2 regions of the Lactiplantibacillus koreensis genome follow, and region 2 is predicted to be linked to the other one. Evidence: predicted binding sites of a transcription regulator. Region 2 holds the regulator's gene; the other holds the start of a gene.
The links. The regulator CtsR, encoded in region 2, represses protease genes until heat stress. The targets are predictions, from matches to a motif close to TTGGTCAAAAAAGGTCAAANA.
Positions count from the first base shown of each region.

Region 1: a site for CtsR is predicted at 4,563-4,583, ahead of C5Z25_RS11645 (Bax inhibitor-1/YccA family protein). Genes of this name have one in related genera too.

Region 1 is NZ_CP027190.1:2,398,033-2,405,489, forward strand. It holds gene ytpR (YtpR family tRNA-binding protein) at 1-486, shown strand, start outside; gene C5Z25_RS11635 (DNA translocase FtsK) at 518-3,064, shown strand; gene murC (UDP-N-acetylmuramate--L-alanine ligase) at 3,124-4,434, shown strand; gene C5Z25_RS11645 (Bax inhibitor-1/YccA family protein) at 4,794-5,510, shown strand; partial or broken gene C5Z25_RS11650 (ISL3 family transposase) at 5,576-6,838, opposite strand; gene C5Z25_RS11655 (ATP-grasp domain-containing protein) at 7,128-7,457, opposite strand, start outside.
Region 2 is NZ_CP027190.1:2,119,118-2,126,574, forward strand. It holds gene C5Z25_RS10180 (amino acid permease) at 11-1,459, shown strand; gene C5Z25_RS10185 (M15 family metallopeptidase) at 1,626-2,375, shown strand; gene C5Z25_RS10190 (deoxynucleoside kinase) at 2,476-3,111, shown strand; gene serS (serine--tRNA ligase) at 3,398-4,675, shown strand; tRNA gene C5Z25_RS10200 (tRNA-Leu) at 5,022-5,103, shown strand; tRNA gene C5Z25_RS10205 (tRNA-Thr) at 5,107-5,179, shown strand; tRNA gene C5Z25_RS10210 (tRNA-Gly) at 5,203-5,274, shown strand; tRNA gene C5Z25_RS10215 (tRNA-Leu) at 5,283-5,368, shown strand; tRNA gene C5Z25_RS10220 (tRNA-Arg) at 5,378-5,451, shown strand; tRNA gene C5Z25_RS10225 (tRNA-Pro) at 5,460-5,533, shown strand; tRNA gene C5Z25_RS10230 (tRNA-Pro) at 5,589-5,662, shown strand; gene C5Z25_RS10235 (CtsR family transcriptional regulator) at 5,934-6,401, shown strand; gene C5Z25_RS10240 (ATP-dependent Clp protease ATP-binding subunit) at 6,420-7,457, shown strand, end outside.

The DNA.
Region 1 (7,457 bases), 280 kb from region 2:
GTTTCAAAGACCCTGGGCGCTTTAGAAGTGAATGGTCAAGTGCATTTAACTGCGCCCCAAGTTAAACAATTAAATGCGTTATTAACGGCCAATGATTTTGAGGCCGACTTGGTCTTAGATACAACGCCAAAATTCGTCGTCGGTTATGTTGAAACGGCAGCGGACCATCCAAAATCTGATCACTTATTAGTGACAAAAACACAAATTGGTACGGATCAGCCATTACAAATTGTCAGTGGGTCACCAAATATGCAAGCTGATATTTTGGTTGTCGTGGCGAAAGTCGGGGCAATGATGCCGGATGGGCTAATTATTTGGCCAGGTGAATTACGGGGTGTGGCTAGTAACGGGATGATCGTTTCTGGACGGGAACTTCGATTACCGGATGCACCACAACGGCCGGGGGCTTTAATTTTACCGGCTGATTATCAAAAAGTTGGCGAACCGTTTGATTTTGAACGGGCCCAAACTTTATTTACTGCTTAAACGATGAGACTATTAAATAGGATGATTGAAAATGACCCATTATGATGGCCCGGCTTTTTACCGGAAATATCACCAACTAACAACTAAAAAACAACCATCGCCAGCGGTCGTTGAACCAACACCACCGGTGGATACGCCACCGAATAGTGCACCAGCGGCCCCGGCATCAACGCCAGCGATGCCAGCTACATCAGCTAGTTCGGCACCTGCTACGCAAAGAACGCATGGCATTTTTCATCCGTCACATGTGCCAGCCCAATTAGCGCCAACGGCTCACTTGATGGGGAGCGTCATGCCAACTGATCAAGCTAATTACTTGGAGATTGAAGCAAGCTTGCACAAAGCTGCGACCAGTTATTTACTGTTTGCAACGGCGACCGATATTGAGCGGGCTGATACTGAATCATCACAGCTTGAACCGAGTCAGGCTGCTGCCCCGGTTACGCCGGCAGCGCCAACGGTAACTTTGACACCAACTAGTTATGCAGCGACGGTGGTCTTTGAACCCGAACAGGTAGCGGCAGTAAGTAGCGCATCGGTAGCCGTGGCTAGCAGTGCGCCGACGGTTGTTTTTGAACCGACCCACCCAATTGACTTAACTGATCGAGTATTGCCAACAACGGCTGATAGTGCCGTTTCAATACCAGTGACCACAGTGCAGTCAATTGATCAAGTTGAGCAGCCCACTACGCCTGAATCTGCTATGCCAAGTAGGACGGTTGCGAGTGCTGTTGATACTGCTATCACAGTTACTAGTGAAGTAGCAGCGTCGCAAAGCGTGGCGACTAGTGCTGTCACGACGGTAGCACCAACCAGTGATGTGACCAGTGCAGCGGCTAAGCCTACCCATGGATTAGGGTTATCGCTCGATGCAATTATGACGGAAGAGCATAATGCACAGGCAGACTTGGCGCTATTTAAAGATGAGCCTAGTAAGCAACCGGCCCCAACAACACCGGTGGCCGAAGCAGACCTTTATCAACCAGTCGGGGTCGTGCATCCGGTAGTGGCATCAACACCAGTAACACCAACGTCAACACCACGAACGACTACAACACCAGCCTCCACGAGTGCTAGTGTTGAAGCTGACGTAACGCCAGTCTCCGCGGCCCATAACGGGACTTCGGCAGCGCCGGTATTAGCTAAGCAAGAACTAGCGGCGTATCATTTGCCACCACTAGATTTATTAAAAGCACCAGTCATTCCAGATGAATCCGAAATGGATGATTGGATTGAAGGCAAGGCGAGTGCCCTGGATGAATCGCTTGATGCGTTTGGCGTCGATGCGAATGTGGTTGATTGGACGATTGGACCAACTGTTACCCAATTCCAAGTAAAATTAGCACGTGGTGTCAAAGTTAACAAAATTACGAATTTAAATGATGATTTAAAATTGGCCTTAGCGGCGAAAGATATTCGGATTGAAGCGCCAATTCCCGGTCGGAATACGGTCGGAATTGAAATTCCCAATAAGAAATCACGACCAGTTATGTTGTCAGAAGTGCTCAATTCAGATAAATTCCGCGATAGTAAGTCACCTTTAACCGTGGCTCTGGGTGTGGATTTATTTGGGCAACCGCAAGTTACCGATTTACGGAAGATGCCACACGGCTTAATTGCTGGTGCAACTGGTTCGGGGAAATCAGTCTTTATTAACAGTATTTTAGTTTCATTGTTGTATAAGGCTAATCCGCAAGAAGTTAAGTTGCTCCTAATTGATCCAAAAGCAGTTGAGTTAGCCCCTTATGATAAGGTGCCACATCTACTTGCCCCAGTTATTTCAGAACCCAAAGCAGCGTCAGCGGCCTTAAAATGGGTCGTTGATGAAATGGACAACCGTTATGATAAGTTAGCGGCTGGCGGTGCTCGGAACATTGAACAATTCAATGAAATGGCCGTGGCCCATCATGAAGATGGCCTTAAAATGCCGTATATCGTGATTGTGATTGATGAATTGGCTGATTTGATGATGGTGGCGTCTAGTGAAGTCCAAGATTATATTGCTCGGATTACGCAAAAGGCCCGAGCAGCGGGGATTCATTTGTTAGTCGCAACGCAACGACCAAGTGTGGATGTCGTAACTGGTTTGATTAAGAATAATATCCCAACACGAATTGCCTTTATGGTGGCCAGTCAGATTGACTCGCGGACCATCTTAGATGCGAGTGGGGCGGAGCGCTTATTAGGGCGTGGCGATATGTTGTACCTTGGTAATGGGCAAAGTACCCCAATTCGATTACAAGGGACTTATGTGGACAGTGAAATTGATGATATTGCGCAATTTGTCCGTGAACAGGCGGCCCCTCATTATGAATTTCAGCCGGATAACTTAGCGAAACATGAAGAAGTCGCTAAGAGTCAAGACGACTTAATGCCTGAAGTATTGGCTTATTTAGCCGAGGAAGATACCGTTTCAACCTCAAAACTGCAACGAACTTTTTCAGTGGGCTATAATCGGGCGGCAAATATCATCGATGACTTAGAGCAACGCGATTATGTTTCGGCAGCTAGAGGATCGAAACCACGTGATGTTTACTTTACGGCGGATGATTTAACTAACTTACAAGCTAACTCATAAATAAAAATTAACAATTCATGGTTTAATTAATGAATAACAAATATGGGAGATTAATAACAATGGATAAAGCAACAGTTTATTATTTTGTAGGCATTAAGGGCTCCGGTATGAGTTCATTAGCTTTGATTTTGCATGATAAGGGGTTCCAAGTTGAAGGTTCAGATATTGAACAATACACGTTTACGCAAAAAGGATTAGCGGCGGCTGGAATTAAAATGTTGCCATTTTCAGCGGCTAATATTCATGCGGGATTAACAGTTATTGCTGGGAATTCCTTCACTGATGACCATCCTGAAATTAAAAAAGCTCGGGCAATGGGGTTACCCGTTTATCGCTATCATGAATTTTTAGGTAAATTAATGGCTGGTTACACGAGTATTGGGGTTGCTGGAACCCATGGTAAGACATCAACTACGGGGTTATTAGCCCATGTATTGAGTAATATTGCCCCAACTAGTTACTTGATCGGTGATGGGACTGGAAAAGGGACTCCCGATGCCCGCTTCTTTGTATTTGAAGCGGATGAATATCGGCGTCACTTTGTCGCTTATCAGCCTGATTACGCCATTATGACCAACGTTGATTTTGATCACCCGGATTATTATCATGATTTGGCGGATGTTCAGTCTGCCTTTAAACAGTTTGGCAGCCAAGTCAAAAAAGGCATTTTTGCTTGGGGCGACGATGAAAGCTTACGGCAACTAGACGTCGACACACCTGTTTATTATTATGGCACCAAGGATCGTGATGATTTTCAAGCGGTTAACATTAAGCGGACAACGAAGGGGTCATCTTTTGAGGTGACTTATCATGGTGACTCACTGGGTGAATTCGAAATTCCGTTGTTTGGAGAACATAATGTCTTGAATAGCACGGCCGTAATTGCGGTGGCTTACTTTGAAAAAGTTGATTTAGATGAAATTCGCCGCGAACTATTAAGTTTTAGTGGTGTCAAGCGGCGGTTCTCCGAGAAAAAAGTGGGCGATATGATGATGATTGATGATTATGCACATCATCCATCAGAAATTAAAGCCACTTTAGACGCTGCTCGGCAAAAGTATCCAGATAAGCAAATTTTAGCGGTCTTTCAACCTCACACTTATTCTCGGACCAAGGCTCTCATGGATGGGTTTGCCACGAGTTTAAGTCAGGCAGACCATGTCTTTTTGACGAACATCTTTAGTTCAGCGCGTGAAAAGAGCGGGGATGTGTCATCAAAAGACTTGGCGGCTAAGTTACCTAATGGTGGCGAAATTGTGACCGTTGACGATATGTCTGCTTTAACCCAGTATCATGATGCCGTTGTGGTCTTCATGGGCGCTGGTGATATTCAAAAATATGAAAAAGCTTATGAAGCATTGATTGGCTAATAAGCAAACCGACTGGGATGGTGACACCATTCCAGTCGGTGAGTAAGCGGCGTTTGGGACTAGGTCCTAAGCGTCGCTTAATTATTGCGTTGACCTTTACAAAAATTTTAAAGCTTTATCGACCTAACTGTTTTACCTTCTTTGACTAATCTGATAAACTAGATGACAAGAAAGTTGAGGTGACTGATTGGCAATGTCTGAAAGATTAAGACGCAGTCATGTGATTGAAAAACTAGTGTCAGGTCGGTCACTGACTGATTATTAGTGAGTGACAATCCGTGATGACGACGGCAATTAGTACCTTAAACTTAGGCTTTTGAAGTATCAACAGTTAAATTTTTAGGCGAAAGAGGGATTCTATGAATAATTTTCAAAATGGTCCGCAACCAAGTACCATTAACACGCAAGTCGGGTTACGGAGCTTCTTAACTAAAATGTATGGTTACATGACGTTAGCTGTTTTAGTTTCAGCAGTGACGGTATACTTGGCAATGAACGTCTTCATGACGCAAATTAACGCTGCTTTTGGGCAACATCCGTTAATTTTCTTGATTATTTTCATGGTCAGCATGTTTGCGATGATTGGTGGGATTCAAGTCAATGCGACCCGCAATCCGGCAATTAGTTTTTCATTATTAATGCTATTTGCCGTTGTTTTTGGGGTTGAAATGTCCGTTACGTTGGCACTTTATACCAAAGCCACTATTTTTGGGGCTTTCGTAGCTGCTGGGGCGGTTTTTGCAACCATGGCCGTGATTGGGACCACTAGCAAGCGGGATATGTCTAAGTTAGGGACGCACTTAATAGCGGCATTGATTGGTTTGTTAGTTGCTTCGGTCGTTAACATGTTCTTGCAAAGCGCCATGATTAGTTACGTCTTTTCTTACATTGGGGTCTTAATCTTTGCCGGCCTATCCATGTGGGATGCCAATCGGATGCGTGATATGTACCTTAAATATGGCGACCAAGTTTCTTCAACTGGGTTAGCTGTCACCGGGGCGTTACAACTTTATTTGGACTTCGTTAACTTGTTCTTATACTTCGTTCAAATCTTTGCTGGATCTAGCCGTGATTAAATCGTTATTAATTGTATATTAGGTTCTTTGTCAACCGGTGTTGATGAGGAAAATTGAGGTTCAATTCATTTACGAATTGGGCCTCTTTTTTTTATTTTTATTTTGAATTCAATCTGTATTCTATAATTAAAATTCATCCAGTTTCAGTAGCCATAAGCTGTTCGTTTTATTTGTTTGATTTTACGATTAACACCCTCAATAGGCCCATTTGAGAGTGAACATTCCGTCATGTTTTTAATAAATTGCTTATTCTTGATAAAGGTCTTAATCGTTTGTAAGAGCTGAGGACTAACGTTCTCAACTCTACCTAAAGCTTCAATAAATGCGACATAGTTTCGACTACGAATGGCCTCGACTAATTCGTGAGCTGAATAATAAGTGTTCGCAAATTCTTCATTCAGATCCAGTCCCTCCAGGATTAGTTGTTCCTGAGTTAGATGGTCTTTTAAATGCGAAAACCATTGTGGTTTATCTTTTTCAAGTTTTGAATAATCTTTGAGATAGAGCCGCCAGTAATACTTAAGCACGCGGTATTCACGAGTGTCTGGGGCAAATCTTTTCATCAATTGAACACGAGTCTGGTTTAAGGATCGTAAGACCATTTGAACTAAATGAAAGTTGTCGGCGACAACTTTGGCGTTAGGAAAAATACTGTGCATAATGGTGTAGTAGTTTGCGTTAAAATCCATCACAACCTGGGTCACTTGCTGGCGATTTTTCAAGGAGTAATGATTTAAGAAGAATGCCTTAATCTCTTTAGTTCTACGTCCTGGAAGAATGGCAATGAGGTCGTGTTTCTGTGCATCAATAGCGATGAAACTCATTTGTTTCCCGGTAGAACGGAATTCATCGATGCATAAAGTAGTTGGTAGACCATCATAGGCTGGTCTAGTTTGTTTCCCCAAAGCAACTAATTGACGACTGACAGTATTAGTTGATACATTATACTCTGCGGCAATATTGACCATTGTGCGGTCTTCTGTTAGTGCTGTAGTAATACGGTGCTTAACATGTTGAGAAAGCTGATGCTGCTTGGCCACTACAGGGGTTTGGGCAAGTATGCTATGACCGCAAGCCTGACAGAGAAAGCGTTGCTTACGTAAAATTAATAATGCCGTTCGCTCGCTGATGTTGGAAATTCTGATATTAACTGTTTTAAAACCATTTCGAACGATTTCGTGTTGCCCACAACGTGGGCAAACACTAATTGAATAGGAAAGATCTGCGTAAATCCGTAAAACATCCCGGCTATTATCTTGAATTTTAAAATTAGTTATATTTTGGTCTTTAATTTGTAGAAGAATTCTTGTAGACTGGTCTTGAGACATATTAATCTTCTCGCTTTCAATTAGTTTTCGTCGACTTGATTGTAGCACGTAGAGGTGGTATGCCTCTTTTTTTTACAAAAATGGTGTCGCTGGATTTCTCCATCAACACCAAATATCATAGAACCGTATATTAGAGACAAAATTGCGCCTAGCTACGTTTGTGGCTAGGCGTTTTCTTGTACAATTTGGTTCTAAAATAGGTTCTTTATCAACCGGTGTTGATGAGGAAAATTGAGGTTCAATTCATTTACGAATTGGGCCTCTTTTTAGATAACTTAAGGGCCTGAGACTAGTGATAAGTTGATTGTTTTCTGATCCAATCATCAATGGCAAGTAGTTCCTTTTCAGTGTTTTGGGCCGAAGAACTTTGTACTGCCACCGCAAAAGTGCATAAAGCACTCAGGTCAATAGATTTATAAAACGCATTAATATGAGTGTACTGCTGGCAAGCAAAGATGTGGTCTTTGAATATAACTTTGGCCATATTTGGGAGATTAGTCAAAGTTCCCACCTGAGGCGCACTTAATATAAAACCACAAGGCTTTAAAATTGTGTAAGACAAGGGATGATTATAATCAGGACGTTTGAGTTCTGCGTTAAGCAATAAATTAATCGGATT
Region 2 (7,457 bases):
AGGTTGCCGCATGGCAGAAGAACAACATCACGAGGTCCATCGTGATTTAAAGACGCGTCATTTATCAATGATTGCGTTAGGAGGCAGTATTGGAACGGGGTTGTTTGTAGCCTCGGGGTCCGCAATTTCAACTGCTGGGCCTGGCGGCGCGTTACTCGCATACGTTGGGATTGGCATTATGGTTTACTTCCTAATGACCAGTTTGGGCGAAATGGCGACTTATTTACCCGTATCGGGGTCATTTTCCACTTATGCCACCAAATTTGTCGATCCAGCACTAGGTTTTGCCATGGGTTGGAACTATTGGTTTAATTGGGCTATTACGTTAGCGGTGGATATTAGTACCGCAGCCATCGTTATGCGATTTTGGTTACCTAACGTACCCGGTTGGATTTTCAGTCTCATCGCATTAGTCTTGATTTTCATCATCAATGCGTTATCGGTTCGTTCGTTTGGCGAGACTGAATATTGGTTATCCTTGATTAAAGTGATTACCGTATTGGTGTTCTTGGTTGTTGGTGTATTAACGATTCTTGGCATTATGGGCGGTCATGCAACTGGGTTGAGTAACTTTACTGTCAAGAAAGCGCCATTTGTCGGTGGGATTCCGACGATTCTGAGTGTGTTTGTTGTTGCTGGTTTTTCGTTCCAAGGGACGGAATTAATCGGGATTACGGCGGGGGAATCCGCAACTCCAGAAAAAAGTATCCCAGCGGCGATTAAACAAGTTTTTTGGCGTATCTTACTGTTTTACATTTTAGCAATTTTCGTGATTGCAGCGATTATTCCGTATACGTCGAAGGATCTATTGGGTTCATCGGCCAGTGATATTGCGATTAGTCCCTTTACCTTAGTCTTTAAGCGAGCAGGCTTAGCGGCGGCGGCAAGTTTGATGAACGCCGTGATTTTAACTTCGGTTCTGTCGGCTGCAAATTCTGGGATGTATGCGTCAACACGGATGCTATATTCATTGTCGTTACAAGGCTATGCACCCAAAACTTTTGGGCGGACCAATCGCCATGGTATTCCGATGATGGCATTACTCGGGACAGCGTTTGTTGGACTCCTAACCTTCCTATCTAGTTTGTCGGGGGGGCGGATTTATATCTTCCTCGTTTCGGCCAGTGGGTTAACCGGGTTCATTGCTTGGCTCGGAATTGCCATCTCACATTTGCGGTTTCGGCGGGCCTTTATTAAGCAGGGCCATCAACTGAGCGAGTTGCGGTATCATGCTAAGCTCTTTCCGTTCGGGCCATTGTTCGCCTTTTTCCTCTGTTTAGTGGTTATTGTGGGTCAAGACTTACATTCCTTTGCCACTTGGGATTGGCAAGCCATTGGGATTACTTACATGAGTATTCCGTTGTTTATCGTGTTATTTGTGTATTATAAGATCCGGCATCATACAAAAATGGTTCCTTTGGATCAAGTTGATTTATCAAAACATCATTTAGATAAGTAGCGAATTAGGATTGGGACCGAGGTCGCAATCCTTTTTTGTAATTGGACGAGTGTCACCAGAAAAACTTAAAATTATCGCAAAAAAGTCATGTTATGCGGTCGTGCCCGGTTAAGTGTGCTAATCTAAATTAGAAAGGCAGCGAGTGAATATGTTGAGAGAAAGTGTTTTGAAAAGTTTAGTAGTCGTTTCAATAGTGGGAATCCTAAGTGGCTGTTCGGCCACCGGCACGAAGCAAAAAAGTTCGGCAACCAGTCAAAGTACCACGAAGACCTTAACCAAGCGGCAAAAGTTGATTCAGGCGTTACCTAAGGGCGTTAAGTCGACTGATAGTGACTTGTTTTTGGTCAATAAGTGGCATAAGTATGATGAATTGACCTTTACCAAAGGGTCAATTAATGGCATTCCCGTCCGGCAGTCGGTCGTTAAACCAATGACAGCCTTTTTAAATGGTGCCAAAAAAGCAGGTTACCCAGCAACAATTGTGTCTGGGTATCGTTCTGTGGCTTATCAAAAGCAGGTTTGGAATGACTCGATCAAGACGTATGAGTCACAAGGCAAGACCGCTAAGCAAGCGTTGAAGTTGACCCAAGAATACGTTGCGGTACCACGTGGAAGTGAACATCAGACCGGATTAGCTGCGGATATTATAAATACCAAATGGTTTAATGCCAACGGTAGCCAACTGTTATCATCATCAGATAAAGCAGCGGGACAAAAATGGTTGATTAACCACGCGGTCGATTATGGGTTGATTCTTCGTTTCCCTAAGACGGGCGAAAAATCGACGGGCATTGACTATGAGTCCTGGCATTTCCGTTATGTTGGTAAAGCGAGTGCGGCCTTTATAGTTAAGCATCACTTAACCTTGGAACAATATGTGACTTTATTGCAGGCGCGTGAAAGTGCGACCAAGTAATTTTTGACTAGATATTGCATTTTGACATGGGTGTGCGTACAATATGTAGTGTTGCTTTGAAAGCTAATTAAAAACGGACGTGAATAAAGGAGAGAACCCCATGCTTGTAATGTCAGGAACAATTGGTGCCGGGAAGACGAGTTTAACGCACCTAGTTGCGGATCATTTTGATTCAACTGCGTTTTACGAATCCGTCGATGACAATACTATTTTGCCATTATTTTATAAGAATCCTAAGAAGTACGCATTTTTACTCCAAATCTATTTTTTAAATAAACGATTAGGCAGTATCAAGTCGGCTTTTACAAACGATTTAGATGTCTTAGATCGATCAATTTTTGAAGATTCGTTGTTATTCCATTTAAACGGTGACTTAGGCCGGGCGACGAGTACGGAAGTTGATATTTACGATTCTTTATTAGATAACATGATGCAGGAATTGCCGGAAGCTGAGCATCAAAAAAGTCCTGATTTATTGATTCATATCAATATTTCGTTTGAAACGATGTTGAAACGAATCCAAATGCGGGGCCGCTCTTACGAACAGATTGATCAAGATCCAGACTTATACCACTACTACGAAACGCTAAATGCTCGTTATGCTAAGTGGTATGCCGATTACGATCGGAGCCCCAAAATGCAAATTGACGGGGACGAATTGGACTTTGTGGCTGATCCTGTTGCTCGCCAGACGGTGTTAACAATGATTGACGACCGGGTGAAGGCCTTAAGCTAAGCCAGTTGCCTTTTAGTGGGGAATGTCTTATAGTGATAGCAGTATATTAAACACGGCGCGTTTAAAGTAGACAGTCAGAGAACCGGTGGTTGGTGTGAACCGGTAGTCGAAACTCCGACGCGACAAAGTGGGCAGGTAATACTGCACGGCTAAGCCGTTATCCGATTGAGGGCAGGATGAGTGCATCATCCTGAACTTGGGTGGTACCGCGAATAACAGTCTTTTCGTCCCAATTTAGGGATGCGAAGACTGTTTTTTTATCATTATTTTCAAGGAGGATTTTAACATGTTAGATGTAAAAATGATTCGACAACAACCAGATTTTGTTAAGGAACAGCTTGGGCACCGCGGGGTCGCAGCTAGTCAGATTGATGATTTGATTCAGGCTGACGCTGATCGACGAGCTTTGATTTTGAAGAGTGAACAATTGAAGTCCACGCGAAATCAAGTTTCCGGTGAAATCTCACAGTTGAAGCGGCAAAAAGCGGATGCCAGTGCGCCAATCGCTGAAATGCAAAAAGTGAGCGCTGAAATTAAGGCGTTAGATGAAGACCGACGGCAAGCTGCGGCTAAGGTGCAAGATTTAGCGGCACACTTACCTAATATGCCCCATCCAGATGTCCCAATTAGTTTAGATGAAGACGATGCAGTCGAATTACGGCGAATTGGGACGCCCCGTCAATTTGATTTTGAACCCAAAGCTCATTGGGAATTAGGTGAAGCGCTGGGGATCTTAGATTTTGAACGGGGCGCCAAAGTTTCCGGGAGTCGCTTCTTATATTATGTTGGCGATGGTGCCAAACTTGAACGGGCTGTTTATAACTTTTTCTTGGATCAGCATGAAGCTGAAGGCTACACCGAAATCTTACCCCCTTACATGGTGACGGATGAATCCATGTATGGAACGGGACAATTTCCTAAGTTTAAAGATGATGCTTTCCGGATTAAGACTCAAGATTTAAGCCTTATTCCCACGGCTGAAGTGCCATTAGTGAACTATTATCGCGATGAGATTATTCCAAGTGAGAAGTTACCAGTTTACTTCACCGCACTATCACCGGCTTTTCGAGAAGAAGCGGGGAGTGCTGGCCGTGACACGAAGGGGTTAATACGATTACATCAATTTAATAAAGTTGAAATGGTGAAATTCACTAAACCAGAAGACTCATGGGATGAATTGGAAAAGCTAACCAATAATGCGGAATCGTTATTGAAAAAATTGGGATTGCCTTACCATGTCATCACGTTAACGACGGGTGACATGAGCTTTACGGCTGCCATGACGCATGATTTGGAAGTCTGGTTCCCAGAACAAAGCAAATATCGTGAAATTTCAAGCTGTTCTAATTGCACCGATTTCCAAGCACGACGGGCGCACATTCAATATCGTGATGACGATGGTAAGCTCCAATTTGTTCATACGTTGAATGGGAGTGGCTTAGCAGTTGGCCGCACCGTTGCAGCCATCATGGAAAATTATCAAAATGCGGATGGCTCAATCACTATTCCAGATGTACTAGTGCCATATATGCATGGTAAGACGCAGATTACAGCACGAGCTTAAGTTGCGTTGAGACCGTATTAAGGTGCTTAGAGATAAAAGCTACTGAAAAGATCGCAATTTTTGCGGTCTTTTTGTATGCCATCAAATGCTGGTATAAGTGTGATTGACGCAGTGATTAGGGCAGCTGAACCCGATGGAAATTACTTTTTTTAAAATTAGGGGTTCCCATGATTTATCTCGAGTGCTATAATATTTCTTGTCGGAAAAATATGCGTTAAAAAGTATATTTATCCATTAAATTTAAAAATATGTTGACAATTATTCAACCGAATGATAAAGTTAAATAGTTGTCATGGCGTACCGGTAAGCACTGCTTGTACCGACAACAAGGCATGATTAATTTCATGCGGGTGTGGCGGAACTGGCAGACGCGCTAGATTTAGGTTCTAGTGTCTTACGACGTGGGGGTTCGAGTCCCTTCACCCGCATATGCCGACTTAGCTCAGTTGGCAGAGCATCTCACTAGTAATGAGGAGGTCGGAGGTTCGAATCCTCTAGTCGGCATTTTACAATTTAATACTTATTTTGCGGAAGTAGTTCAGTGGTAGAACATCACCTTGCCATGGTGGGGGTCGCGGGTTCGAATCCCGTCTTCCGCTTTTAATTTGCCGGGGTGGCGGAATTGGCAGACGCACAGGACTTAAAATCCTGCGGTTAGTGATAACCGTACCGGTTCGATCCCGGTCCTCGGCATTTTAATTTGCACCCATAGCGCAATTGGATAGAGTGTCTGACTACGAATCAGAAGGTTGTAGGTTCGACTCCTACTGGGTGCATTAGTTATCGGGAAATAGCTCAGCTTGGTAGAGCACCTGGTTTGGGACCAGGGGGTCGCAGGTTCGAATCCTGTTTTCCCGATCGATTAAAACAGTCTTAGTTAATTTAACTAGGGCTTTTTATTTAAACTTTTTAACGGGAAGTAGCTCAGCTTGGTAGAGCACTACGTTCGGGACGTAGGGGTCGCAGGTTCAAATCCTGTTTTCCCGATTAGATTAACCGTAAATAACCAGTCAATTAGGCATCAATTATAGTGAGCTGGTGTTTCCTAAAAGGATGAGACTTTGTGCTCATCCTTTTTTGCTGTCAACTATACCAACTGGCAGTCGAATCAATTGAAAGCGACTGATGGGCGTGCTATGCTGTAACAACCGTAGGGAACCGATGCGGCCGCGCTTTAGGTAAAATTCTTTGCAATTTCATATTATCCTCGTATAATGAAAGTCAATATTAGTCAAAGATAATGTAAAGGGTGAAGCAAATGCAAAGTCAAAATATCTCCGATATCATTGAAAAATATTTAAAAAGTATTTTGGCGGACGCGGCGCATGTTGAAATTCGACGGTCAGAAATTGCGGATCTGTTTAACGTGGTTCCCTCCCAGATTAATTATGTGATCAAGACCCGTTTTACCATTCAAAACGGTTACTTAGTTGAAAGTAAACGTGGTGGTGGTGGGTATATTCGCATTGAAAAGGTTAATTTAGTCGATGATGCAGACGTTTTGGACACCCTGATTCAAGTGATTGGGGATTCCATCACACAACGTGACGCCTACGCGGTCGTCCAAAGTCTTTATGAAGACGACGTGTTAAATCGTCGCGAAGCCCAATTAATTCTAGTCGCTACTGATCGGAATACCTTAAAGGTGGACGATCATGATTTAGAAAATAGCTTACGGGCGCGAATTATTATTGGTATTTTAAATCATTTACGTTATGAAAGTTAAAGAAAGCGAGGAATCGCAATGGATAACCTATTTACCCCGAGTGCCAAAAGTGTCTTAGTCTTAGCGCAAGAGCAGGCTAAGTATTTTAAACATCAAGCAGTTGGTACGGAACATCTATTATTAGCGTTGGCCATCGAGAAAAATGGGATTGCTAACAAGGTCTTACAACAATATTCCGTGACAGAGGATGATATCCGTGAAGAAATTGAGCGGTTTACTGGCTATGGGACGTTAAGCAATGTTGGTAAAGACACCTATTTACCGTATTCGCCGAAAGCTAAAGAGATTTTATCAGTTGCTGGTGATGAAGCAAAGCGGCTTGGCGCTAACAAGATTGGCACGGAACATCTATTATTAGCGATGCTCTCTGATGAAAGTATCTTGTCCTCGCGAATTTTAATGAACCTAAATCTTGATTTAGGTCAGACTCGCAAAGTGGTCTTGCGTAAGCTTGGTGTCAGTGATGCCATGGGTAAGCGTAAAGCTAATGCGCAAACTCGGAATGCAAAATCCACAGAAGGGACACCAACCTTGGATTCCTTAGCCCGTGACTTAACCCAATTGGCGAGTGAACAGGAAATGGATCCTGTCGTTGGCCGTTCCAAAGAGGTCAAACGGGTCATTCAAATCTTGTCACGACGGACAAAAAATAACCCCGTTCTAATTGGTGAACCTGGGGTTGGTAAAACAGCGATTGCTGAGGGCCTGGCGCAAAAGATTGTGGCGGGTGATGTGCCGAGTGATATGGCTGATAAACGTCTTATGATGCTTGATATGGGCTCATTAGTAGCGGGTACCAAGTATCGTGGTGAATTTGAAGATCGCTTGAAAAAAGTTATCGACGAAATTTACAATGATGGGCATGTTATTTTATTTATCGATGAATTGCATACCTTAATTGGGGCCGGGGGTGCTGAAGGGGCGATTGATGCTTCTAACATCTTAAAACCTGCTTTAGCCCGTGGTGAACTTCAAACCATTGGGGCTACGACTTTAAATGAATATCAAAAATATATCGAATCAGATGCAGCCTTAGAACGACGTTTTGCTACCGTA